Youhaiella tibetensis: one gene and its partners. The protein of the gene in region 3 interacts with the protein of the main gene of each other region in a pairwise test. Links are inferred from orthologs where the notes say so. Each region holds a gene or a part of one and is shown on either strand. Other genes may lie near its edges.

Region 1 (2,918 bases), 3.3 Mb from region 3 along the record:
TCGAGGAGCTCGGCCTCATCGCGGCGCCCCACACCTCGGCGGGCCGCGCCCCCACCCAGCTCGGGCTGCGGTTCTTCGTGGATGCCATGCTCGAAGTGGGCGCGGTGGACGAGCGCGAGCGCAAGGAGATCTCCAAGCATATCGAGGGAAGCGCCCAGGCGGGGGGACTGGAAGACCTGCTGACCGAAGCCAGCCAGCTGCTCTCCGGGCTCAGCCATGGGGCAGGGGTGGTGATCGCCACCAAGTCGGACATGGTGCTCAAGCATATCGAGTTCGTTCGGCTCGATTCCTTCCGGGCGATGGCGGTGCTGGTGGGGCAGGACGGGCAGGTCGAGAACCGCATCGTGCCGCTGCCGCCCGGGCTCACCGCCTCGGCGCTGACGCAGGCGGGCAATTACCTCGCCAACCTCGTGGTCGGCCGGACCCTGCGCGAAGCACGCGCCGCACTCAAGCAGCAGCGGGCCGAGCAGATGTCGGAACTGGACGAATTGACACGCAAGCTGGTCGAGGAAGGCCTGGCGACGCTCTCGACCAATTCCGATTCCGTGCTGCCCACCGTCATCGTGCGCGGGCGCGCCAACCTCATCAACGCCACCATGGAATCGGACGACCTGACGCGCATGCGCCAGCTCTTCGATGAGCTGGAAAGCAAGGACGGGCTCATCGAGCTGCTCGGAGATGCCGAGACGGCGCAAGGGGTTCGCATCTTCATCGGCTCGGAGAACAAGCTGTTCTCGCTCTCGGGCTCCTCGGTGATCCTCTCGCCCTACAAGGACGCCAACGACAAGGTGGTGGGCGTGCTGGGCGTCATCGGGCCGACGCGATTGAACTATGCGCGCATCGTGCCCGTTGTGGACTATACGGCCAACGTCATCTCCACCATGATGGCGCGAAAGGCTCGCCAGGGTTGAAAAAATCCCGGGCTTGGCCGATATGCGGGTCAACCAATCAACCCAGATGCGGATATCGTAATGACCAGTGACGAAAACACGGCGTCCGGCGCGCCGGACGAACAGGCCAAGACCGAGAGCGCTGGGGCCACGACGCCTGAAGTCGATGTCTCCGAGGCGCTGCAGGCGGAAGTCGCCGACCTCAAGGACAAGCTGCTGCGCACGGTTGCCGACATGGAAAACCTGCGCAAACGCACCGAACGCGAGATCGCCGATACGCGGACCTATGCCATTGCCGGCTTTGCCCGCGACATGCTGACGGCCACCGATTCGCTCAGCCGCGCGCTCTCGAGCCTGCCGGCCGAAGCGCGCGAGACGGGCGACGCCACGCTCAAGACCCTCATCGAGGGCATCGAGATGACCGAGCGCGAGATGCAACGGCTCCTGGCCAAGCACGGCGTCAAGCCGATCGAGGCGGAAGGCCAGAAGTTCGATCCCCACAAGCACCAGGCCATGTTCGAGGTTCCCGACCCGACGCGCCCGGAAGGCACGGTGGTGCAGGTGGTGCAGGCGGGCTTCGCCATCGGCGATCGCGTGCTGCGTCCGGCCATGGTGGGCGTTGCCAAGGGCGGCGCCAAGCCGGTCAATGCCGGCGAGGCCCCCGAAGGCGGCGTCGACAAGAGCGCCTGATCCTGTCGTGAAAGCTGGCCGGGGCGATGGAATTCGCCCCGTCCGGCAGGCGGCTAGATGTCGCTTGCCCCGATGCGTCGCACGCCGGCGCTATCCATCTCGGCATAGGCCTGGGCCAGCGAGCCATCGGTATCGATGGCGCGGGTCAGGTCTTCCACTACCAGCGTTTCAAAGCCATTGGACGCCGCGTCGAGTGCGGTCCAGTTGACGCAGAAATCGGTGGCGAGGCCGACGACGAAGAGGCGCTGCAGCCCGCGCTCCCTCAGATAGCCGGCCAGGCCCGTATGGGTCTTGCGATCGGCTTCGCGAAATCCGGAATAGCTGTCGACCTCGTGATGGTAGCCCTTGCGCAGCACGAGCTGCGCCCGCTCGAGCAGCGGTTCGGAGACGATGCGGGCGCCGGGCGTACCCATCACGCAATGGTCGGGCCAGAGCACCTGGGGGCCGTAGTCGAGCTCGATGCGTTCGAATACCTTTCGCCCCTGGTGGGCGCTGGCAAAGGAGATGTGGCCGGGCGTATGCCAGTCCTGGGTCAGAAGGACATTGGCGAAGCGCTGGGCCAGGGCCTCGATGGGAGCGACGATCTCGGCGCCCCCGTTGACGGCGAGGCTGCCGCCGGGGAGGAAATCGACCTGCAGGTCCACAACGATCAGGGCGTCATCGGCCCGCAAGTCAAATCCCATCAGAGCGTCCCGTTGCCTGCCGGTGTTACTGCACCAGCGTCATGCATTCATCGTAGGTGAACTTGGCATTTTCGCCAGAGCCTTCAAGCTCGACCTTGATCTGCTCGACATAGGCGGCCTTGGCTGCCTCGAGCTTTTCGGGCGCCAGGTCGGGCAGCATGGCCGCGCCCTTCTCGATGAGCTTGCCGCCATTTTCGAGCATGGCCTTGGCAGCGTCCTCGTCTCCGCCTTCCTTGGCGAAGTTGGAGGCGAAGTTGAGGGCGTGGCCGCACCAGAGGAACTTGTCGGCTTCATCGCTCACCCCTTCGGGCGCCGGCGCGGGCGCCTTGGGTGCGGCCGCCGGTGCTTCTGCGGCGGGAGCGGCCGGGGTTTCCGTCGCGGCCTGGGCGAAGGCCGGAACGGCCGTCGCGAGAAGGGCTGCGAGGGTCAGGCCGGTGAGAATACGCATTATGAAGTCCTTTGCTGTGGGTGCATGGGTGCCCCGATTCATCGCGGGAGCAAGCCGGGTCTTTATGTCAATTCGATGGGTCGAGTGGATTTTCGATCCATTGCGCCAGCATGAGGCCGCGGACCGAATTGCCCAGAAAGATGCGGTCGGCCCCCTTGAGGTCGGCCGGCGTCAGCACGGCTTCGCGCGCCTTGCCCGTCGCCAGGA
Region 2 (3,045 bases), 680 kb from region 3 along the record:
TGCGCAGGAAGTGGTCGGGGCAGGATGTGCCGAGCGCGGCGAGCGGGCGCAGATCCTTCGAGTTGACGAATTCGAGCACAGCCGGGCTGTCGTCAAAATGACCGAGCTTGTGGCTGTCTTCCGAGATCAGCCCGCGAATCTTGGGCATGATCTTGGCGGCGACGGCGCGGCGCTCGTCAGCGGGCAGCGACTTGACGGCTTCGCCGCCGAAAATGGCCTTGCCCTCGGTCTTCTTCTCCAACCACTCGATGGCCTGGTTGATGACCGCGATCGTGGTCTCGTAGCACTCCTTGGGCGTGTCGCCCCAGGTGAAGAGCCCGTGGCTTTCAAGAATGACGCCCTTGGCCTCGGGATGTTCGAGGCAGAATTTTTCGAGCCAGAGCCCGAGTTCGAACCCCGGGCGCTTCCAGGGCAGCCAGCCGATGGCGTCGCCGAAAATCTCCTGGGTGAGCGCCCTCGAATCCTTGCTCGCGGCGATGGCGATGATGGCATCGGGGTGCATGTGATCGACAAAGGGATGCGGCACATAGGCGTGCAGCGGCGTGTCGATGGAAGCGGCGCGCGGATTGAGGTTGAAGGTAGCGTGCGGCAGGTAGCCCACCATCTCGTCTTCGTGCTCGAGGCCGCGATAGAGGCCCTTGAGGGCCCGGAGCTTGTCCATGTAGAGCGTGGCGAAGCCATCGAGCTTGATCGAGGCACTGTCGCCGCCCGAGCCCTTGACCCAGAGCACTTCCACCTGCTCGCCGGTCAGCGGGTCCTTCTCCATGATCTTGGAGGAGGTATTGCCGCCGCCGTAATTGGTGACGCGCTTGTCCGACCCCAGGATGTTGGAGCGATAGACCAGTCGCTCCGGCTCGGTCATGCCGGCAGCTCTGGCGTCATCCCATAGGTTGGCGAGGCGCGCGGGCGCGTTCGTGGACATTAGCTCCTCCCCGGAAGTCTGTTCTTTACGTCACAAGCCATAAACATCTGGAGGCTGTCAATCAGAAACGATCAAAACCAGTCAGCACCGCTGACACATGATCGAAACTGAGCTTTTGTTGATTGACAATGATCGAAATTGGTGTGACCAAATCAAGCCAGGGAGAAGAAACTTGCACGAAAGCGAACGCCACAGGGTGATCCTGGCCGCGGTGCAGACGCGGTCCGTCGCAACGGTGAGCGATCTCGTCGAGATGACGGGAACCTCCGAGGCGACGATCCGGCGCGACATCGCGGCGCTGCACGTGCAGGGCAAGCTTCGGCGCGTGCGCGGCGGCGCAGAAGCGGTCAATCCGCCTCGCCAGGGCGGGCTCATGGGCCGGCCGTTCTCGGTCAACGAGGGCATCAATCTCGGCCTCAAGCGCGCCATCGCCAAGGCGGCGGTGGACCTGTGCAAGGATGGCGAGCCCATCATCATCAATGGCGGCACCACGACCTTCCAGATGGTGCACTACCTGGTGAACCGGCGCATGCAGGTCTTCACCAATTCCTTCCCCATTGCCGAGCACCTGCTCCATCACTCCAAGAACTCGGTGATGGTGCAGGGGGGCACCATCTATCGCGAGCAGAACATCATTCTCTCGCCCTTCGACAATGATGTGTCGCGCCACTTCTATGCGCGAAAAATGTTCATGGGCTGCCAGGGCCTGGGAGCGCATGGGCTGATGGAAGCCGATCCGCTGCTCGTTCAGGCCGAACTCAAGCTCATCAGCCAGGCCGATGAACTCATCATCCTGGCAGACTCTTCGAAATTTTCCGGCAAATCGAGCCTCATCCTGTGTGGGCTCGACCGGATTACCACGGTCGTCACCGATCGTGGCATCCGCGACGAAGACCGGCAGATGCTGGAAACGGCGGGCGTCGGCCTCATCGTGGCTGAGACTGGTAGTCAGACTATCGAGGAGGCGTCACCGGCCGCCTAACGGCGGGTCGCCTCGTAACGCCAAGGCTCAATGGGAGGAATCAATGAGCTTTCTGAAGAAACTGGGCATCACCACGGCCCTGGCAGCGATCCTGCTGGCCTCGCCCGCAATGGCGCAGACCAAGATCGCCCTCGTGGTCAAGTCGCTCGGCAACGGCTTCTTCGATGCCGCCAACAAGGGCGCCGAAGAGGCGGCCAAGGAACTCGGTGACGTCGAAGTCATCTATACCGGCCCGACCAAGGCCACGGCCGAAGCCCAGATCGAAGTCATCAATTCGCTGATCGCCCAGCAGGTCAACGCCATCGCCATCTCGGCCAACGATCCGGACGCGCTGGTGCCCGTGCTCAAGAAGGCCATGGATCGCGGGATCACCGTGATCTCGTTCGACTCGGGTGTGGCTCCGGAAGGCCGCCAGCTCCACCTCAACCCGTCCGACACCAACCTCATCGGCGAAACCATCATCAAGCTGGCCGCCGACTACCTGCCCGATGGCGGCGACGTCGCCATTCTCTCGGCTTCCTCGACGGCGACCAACCAGAATGCCTGGATCGAAGCGGCCAAGAAGGTGCTGCCGGAGAAGTTCCCCAAGATCAACCTCGTCGCCACCGTCTATGGCGATGACGACTCGGCCAAGTCCACCGACGAAGCCAAGGGCCTGATCGCGAGCTACCCGAACCTCAAGGCCATCATCGCCCCGACCACGGTCGGCGTCGTGGCAGCCGCCCAGGTGGTGACCGACCAGAACCTGATCGGCAAGATCAACGTCACGGGCCTGGCCCTGCCGTCCGAGTTCAAGAAGTTCATCGACAACGGCGCTTCGCAGGCCGTGGCGCTCTGGAACCCGATCGACCTGGGCTACTCGGCCATCTACCTGGCCCACGACCTCGCCGTTAAGGGCGACAAGGCCGAGCCCGGCGCCAAGCTCTCGATCGGCCGCATGGGCGAGATCACGCTCGATGACACGAACTCGGCCGCCATGGCGCCTCCGTTCACGTTCGACAAGAGCAACATCGACGAATTCGCCAAGATCTACTGATCCCTTGTGACCCCGGGCCGGCGGGAGGACACTCCCGCCGGTGCCTTTGGCCGACCCCCACCTTTCGCTCGCTCCAGCGTGGACGCTAGTCAGGTGGCACGATCT
Region 3 (3,111 bases):
ATGGCTCTATTCCTGGCTGCTGCAATACGATCCGTTCGGCCAGCAATAGCGCAGGCCCGGACTATCGCCCGGACCCTGTCTGCCCGGACCTACTTGGCCAGCCGCTCCTTGGCCTTCTTGGCCGTGGCGAAGGCCTTGTGCTCTTCGCCCAGCGCGGTGCCGGATTTGAGCACCTTGCCCTCGGCGTCCACGATTTCCCATTTCCACTGCGTGTTGAGACCCGCGCCGCCGGTGCGGCGGAGACGGATGTCGGAATTTTTTGCTTGTTCGCTCATGGCCCCTTATCTCCCATTCGCGGCGCACTGGAAACACCGGTTTCAAGCTCCCGTCACAATCCCGCGACCTTGACTCCCTAAAACCGCCCTCCTATATCCCCGGTCAGCTTGCTAGCACTCTCGATGCTGGAGTGCTAACAGGCTTCAGATTTGCATCACCGTAAGGTCTCAAAAGGAGCGAACATGAGCTTCCGTCCCCTGCACGACCGCGTGGTCGTCCGGCGCGTCGACAGCGAGGAAAAAACCGCTGGCGGCATCATCATCCCCGACACCGCCAAGGAAAAGCCCTCCGAGGGCATCATCGAGTCCGTTGGACCCGGTGCGCGCGACGAAAGCGGCAAGATCGTTGCCCTGGACGTCAAGGCCGGTGACCGCGTGCTCTTCGGCAAGTGGAGCGGCACCGAGGTCAAGATCGACGGCAAGGATCTGTTGATCATGAAGGAATCCGACATCCTGGGCATCATCGGCTAAGGCCGGACCCAGCCGTTCAACGCTTATTTTTGAGGAGCGCCAGACATGGCTGCCAAAGAAGTAAAATTCTCCACCGATGCCCGCGAGCGCATGCTGCGCGGCGTCAACACCCTCGCCAATGCGGTGAAGGTGACCCTCGGCCCCAAGGGTCGTAACGTCGTTATCGAAAAGTCGTTCGGCGCCCCGCGCATCACCAAGGACGGCGTCACCGTCGCCAAGGAAATCGAACTGGAAGACAAGTTCGAGAACCTGGGCGCCCAGCTCCTGCGCTCGGTTGCTTCCAAGACCAACGACATCGCCGGTGACGGCACCACCACGGCCACCGTTCTCGGCCAGGCCATCGTCGTCGAAGGCGTCAAGGCCGTCGCCGCTGGCTTCAACCCGATGGATCTGAAGCGCGGCATCGACATGGCCGTCGAGGAAGTCGTCGGCAGCCTCAAGGCCCAGGCCAAGAAGATCAATTCTTCGGCTGAAGTCGCCCAGGTCGGCACCATCTCGGCCAACGGCGAGTCCTCGATCGGCGACCAGATCGCCGAGGCCATGCAGAAGGTCGGCAACGAGGGTGTGATCACCGTCGAGGAAGCCAAGACCGCCGAGACCGAGCTCGAAGTCGTCGAAGGCATGCAGTTCGACCGCGGGTACCTCTCGCCCTACTTCGTGACCAACACCGAGAAGATGACCGCCGTCCTCGAAGACGCCGTGATCCTTCTCCACGAGAAGAAGCTCTCGAACCTGCAGACCATCCTGCCGCTGCTCGAAGCCGTCGTGCAGTCGCAGCGTCCGCTGCTGATCATCGCCGAAGACATCGAAGGCGAGGCTCTTGCAACTCTCGTCGTCAACCGTCTGCGCGGTGGCCTCAAGGTCGCTGCCGTCAAGGCCCCGGGCTTTGGTGACCGCCGCAAGGCCATGCTCGAAGACATCGCCATCCTCACCGGTGGCCAGGTGATCTCCGAAGATCTCGGCATCAAGCTCGAGAACGTGACCATCGACATGCTCGGCACCGCCAAGCGCGTCGAGATCACCAAGGAAAACACCACGATCGTGGATGGCGCCGGCGCTGCCGAAGACATCCAGGGCCGCGTTGCCCAGATCAAGGCGCAGATCGAGGAAACCACCTCGGACTACGACAAGGAAAAGCTGCAGGAACGCCTGGCCAAGCTCGCCGGCGGTGTTGCGGTGATCAAGGTCGGCGGCGCCACGGAAGTGGAAGTCAAGGAGCGCAAGGATCGCGTCGATGACGCCCTGAACGCTACCCGCGCTGCCGTCGAAGAAGGCATCGTTCCGGGCGGCGGCGTGGCTCTGCTGCGCGCTTCGTCCAACCTCAAGGTCAAGGGTGCCAACGCTGATCAGGACGCCGGCATCGCCATCGTCCGCCGCGCCCTCCAGGAACCCGTCCGTCAGATCGCCAGCAATGCCGGCGCTGAAGGTTCGGTCGTGGTTGCCAAGATCCTCGAGAACGCCTCGGTTTCGTTCGGCTACAACGCCGCGACCGACCAGTATGGCGATCTCGTCCAGCTCGGCGTCATCGACCCGGTCAAGGTCGTGCGCACGGCTCTCCAGGACGCGGCTTCGGTCGCTTCGCTCCTGATCACCACCGAGGCGCTCATTGCCGAGCTGCCCAAGGAAGCTGCTCCGGCCATGCCGGGCGGCGGTGGCATGGGCGGCATGGGCGGCATGGACTTCTAAGAAGTCCGGCCGGCACCAGCCGACTAGAACACCTGACCTTTCCCAAGGTCACGAACGGGAGGGCGGTCCACCAGGGCCGCCCTTTCCCGTTTTGGGCAGCTGATGGCACCCCACCCTCGTGATTTCTCCCAAACGACTTGCAGCCATTCCACTGGTCCGCGACCTGGGCTCGACCACGCGCATCAACGTCTCGCTCGATCTCGGTCTGCTCGAGGCCATCGACGCAGAAGCGCGCGAGCGCGGCCAGACGCGCTCGGCCTTTATCGCCTCCGCTGTCCGCAAGGAACTTCAGCACTAGGCAGCGCAGTCGCCCCAACAGGTCCCCCTCCCCCCTTGTCGAGGTGAAGAGCGCGTCAGCAAACGCCAAGCGCCGATGGGAACGAGGCTGGGGCCGGTCGTCCCTCAGGCCCTCGCCGGCGGGAACACCCTGTGCGCGATGGCAAACGCCACCTTGCCCACGACCAGCGACAGACAGAACGCCACCGGCCAGGCGATGACGAAGTTATGCAGCCAGGCTTGCGGCCATTGCGGGCTCACTCCCAGCGCGAGCAGGCTGAAAAAGCCGGTCATGATGGTCGCCATCAGGAAGCTGATGATGAGTTGCGCAAGAAGAAGAGTTTTCATTTCGGTCCGTTCTCCATGGGGCGAGGATGGAGAATGACCCGGGCCATCGGCCCGC

The links.
Region 1: the proteins of groL (region 3) and grpE interact in binary tests that used the Escherichia coli proteins (3 or more experiments, as listed by UniProt). The link is inferred for Youhaiella tibetensis from one-to-one orthologs.
Region 2: the proteins of groL (region 3) and FNA67_RS01540 interact in binary tests that used the Escherichia coli proteins (3 or more experiments, as listed by UniProt). The link is inferred for Youhaiella tibetensis from one-to-one orthologs.

What each region holds. Positions count from the first base shown.
Region 1 is NZ_CP041690.1:4,319,732-4,322,649, reverse strand. The notes cover bases 11-2,775. They hold grpE (nucleotide exchange factor GrpE), read left to right. Parts: upstream 11-971; coding sequence 972-1,580; downstream 1,581-2,775. Other genes in these bases: FNA67_RS21225 (hypothetical protein), read right to left, coding at 2,289-2,711; FNA67_RS21230 (nicotinamidase), read right to left, coding at 1,634-2,263; hrcA (heat-inducible transcriptional repressor HrcA), read left to right, coding at 11-911. In the rest of the region: more of hrcA, read left to right, coding at 1-10; FNA67_RS21220 (aminodeoxychorismate synthase component I), read right to left, coding at 2,779-2,918. UniProt on the Escherichia coli protein: Participates actively in the response to hyperosmotic and heat shock by preventing the aggregation of stress-denatured proteins, in association with DnaK and GrpE. It is the nucleotide exchange factor for DnaK and may function as a thermosensor.
Region 2 is NZ_CP041690.1:290,839-293,883, forward strand. The notes cover bases 108-2,999. They hold FNA67_RS01540 (DeoR/GlpR family DNA-binding transcription regulator), read left to right. Parts: upstream 108-1,094; coding sequence 1,095-1,904; downstream 1,905-2,999. Other genes in these bases: FNA67_RS01535 (bifunctional rhamnulose-1-phosphate aldolase/short-chain dehydrogenase), read right to left, coding at 108-922; rhaS (rhamnose ABC transporter substrate-binding protein), read left to right, coding at 1,948-2,940. Outside these bases: more of FNA67_RS01535, read right to left, coding at 1-107. UniProt on the Escherichia coli protein: Represses ulaG and the ulaABCDEF operon. Two ulaR binding sites have been identified in each promoter.
Region 3 is NZ_CP041690.1:971,559-974,669, reverse strand. What follows is about bases 154-3,111. They hold groL (chaperonin GroEL), read left to right. Parts: upstream 154-791; coding sequence 792-2,432; downstream 2,433-3,111. Other genes in these bases: FNA67_RS04710 (DUF2798 domain-containing protein), read right to left, coding at 2,835-3,056; FNA67_RS04715 (YlcI/YnfO family protein), read left to right, coding at 2,551-2,730; FNA67_RS04725 (co-chaperone GroES), read left to right, coding at 459-746; FNA67_RS04730 (hypothetical protein), read right to left, coding at 154-275. In the rest of the region: FNA67_RS04735 (YqhG/Tai3 family protein), read left to right, coding at 1-49; more of FNA67_RS04730, read right to left, coding at 90-153.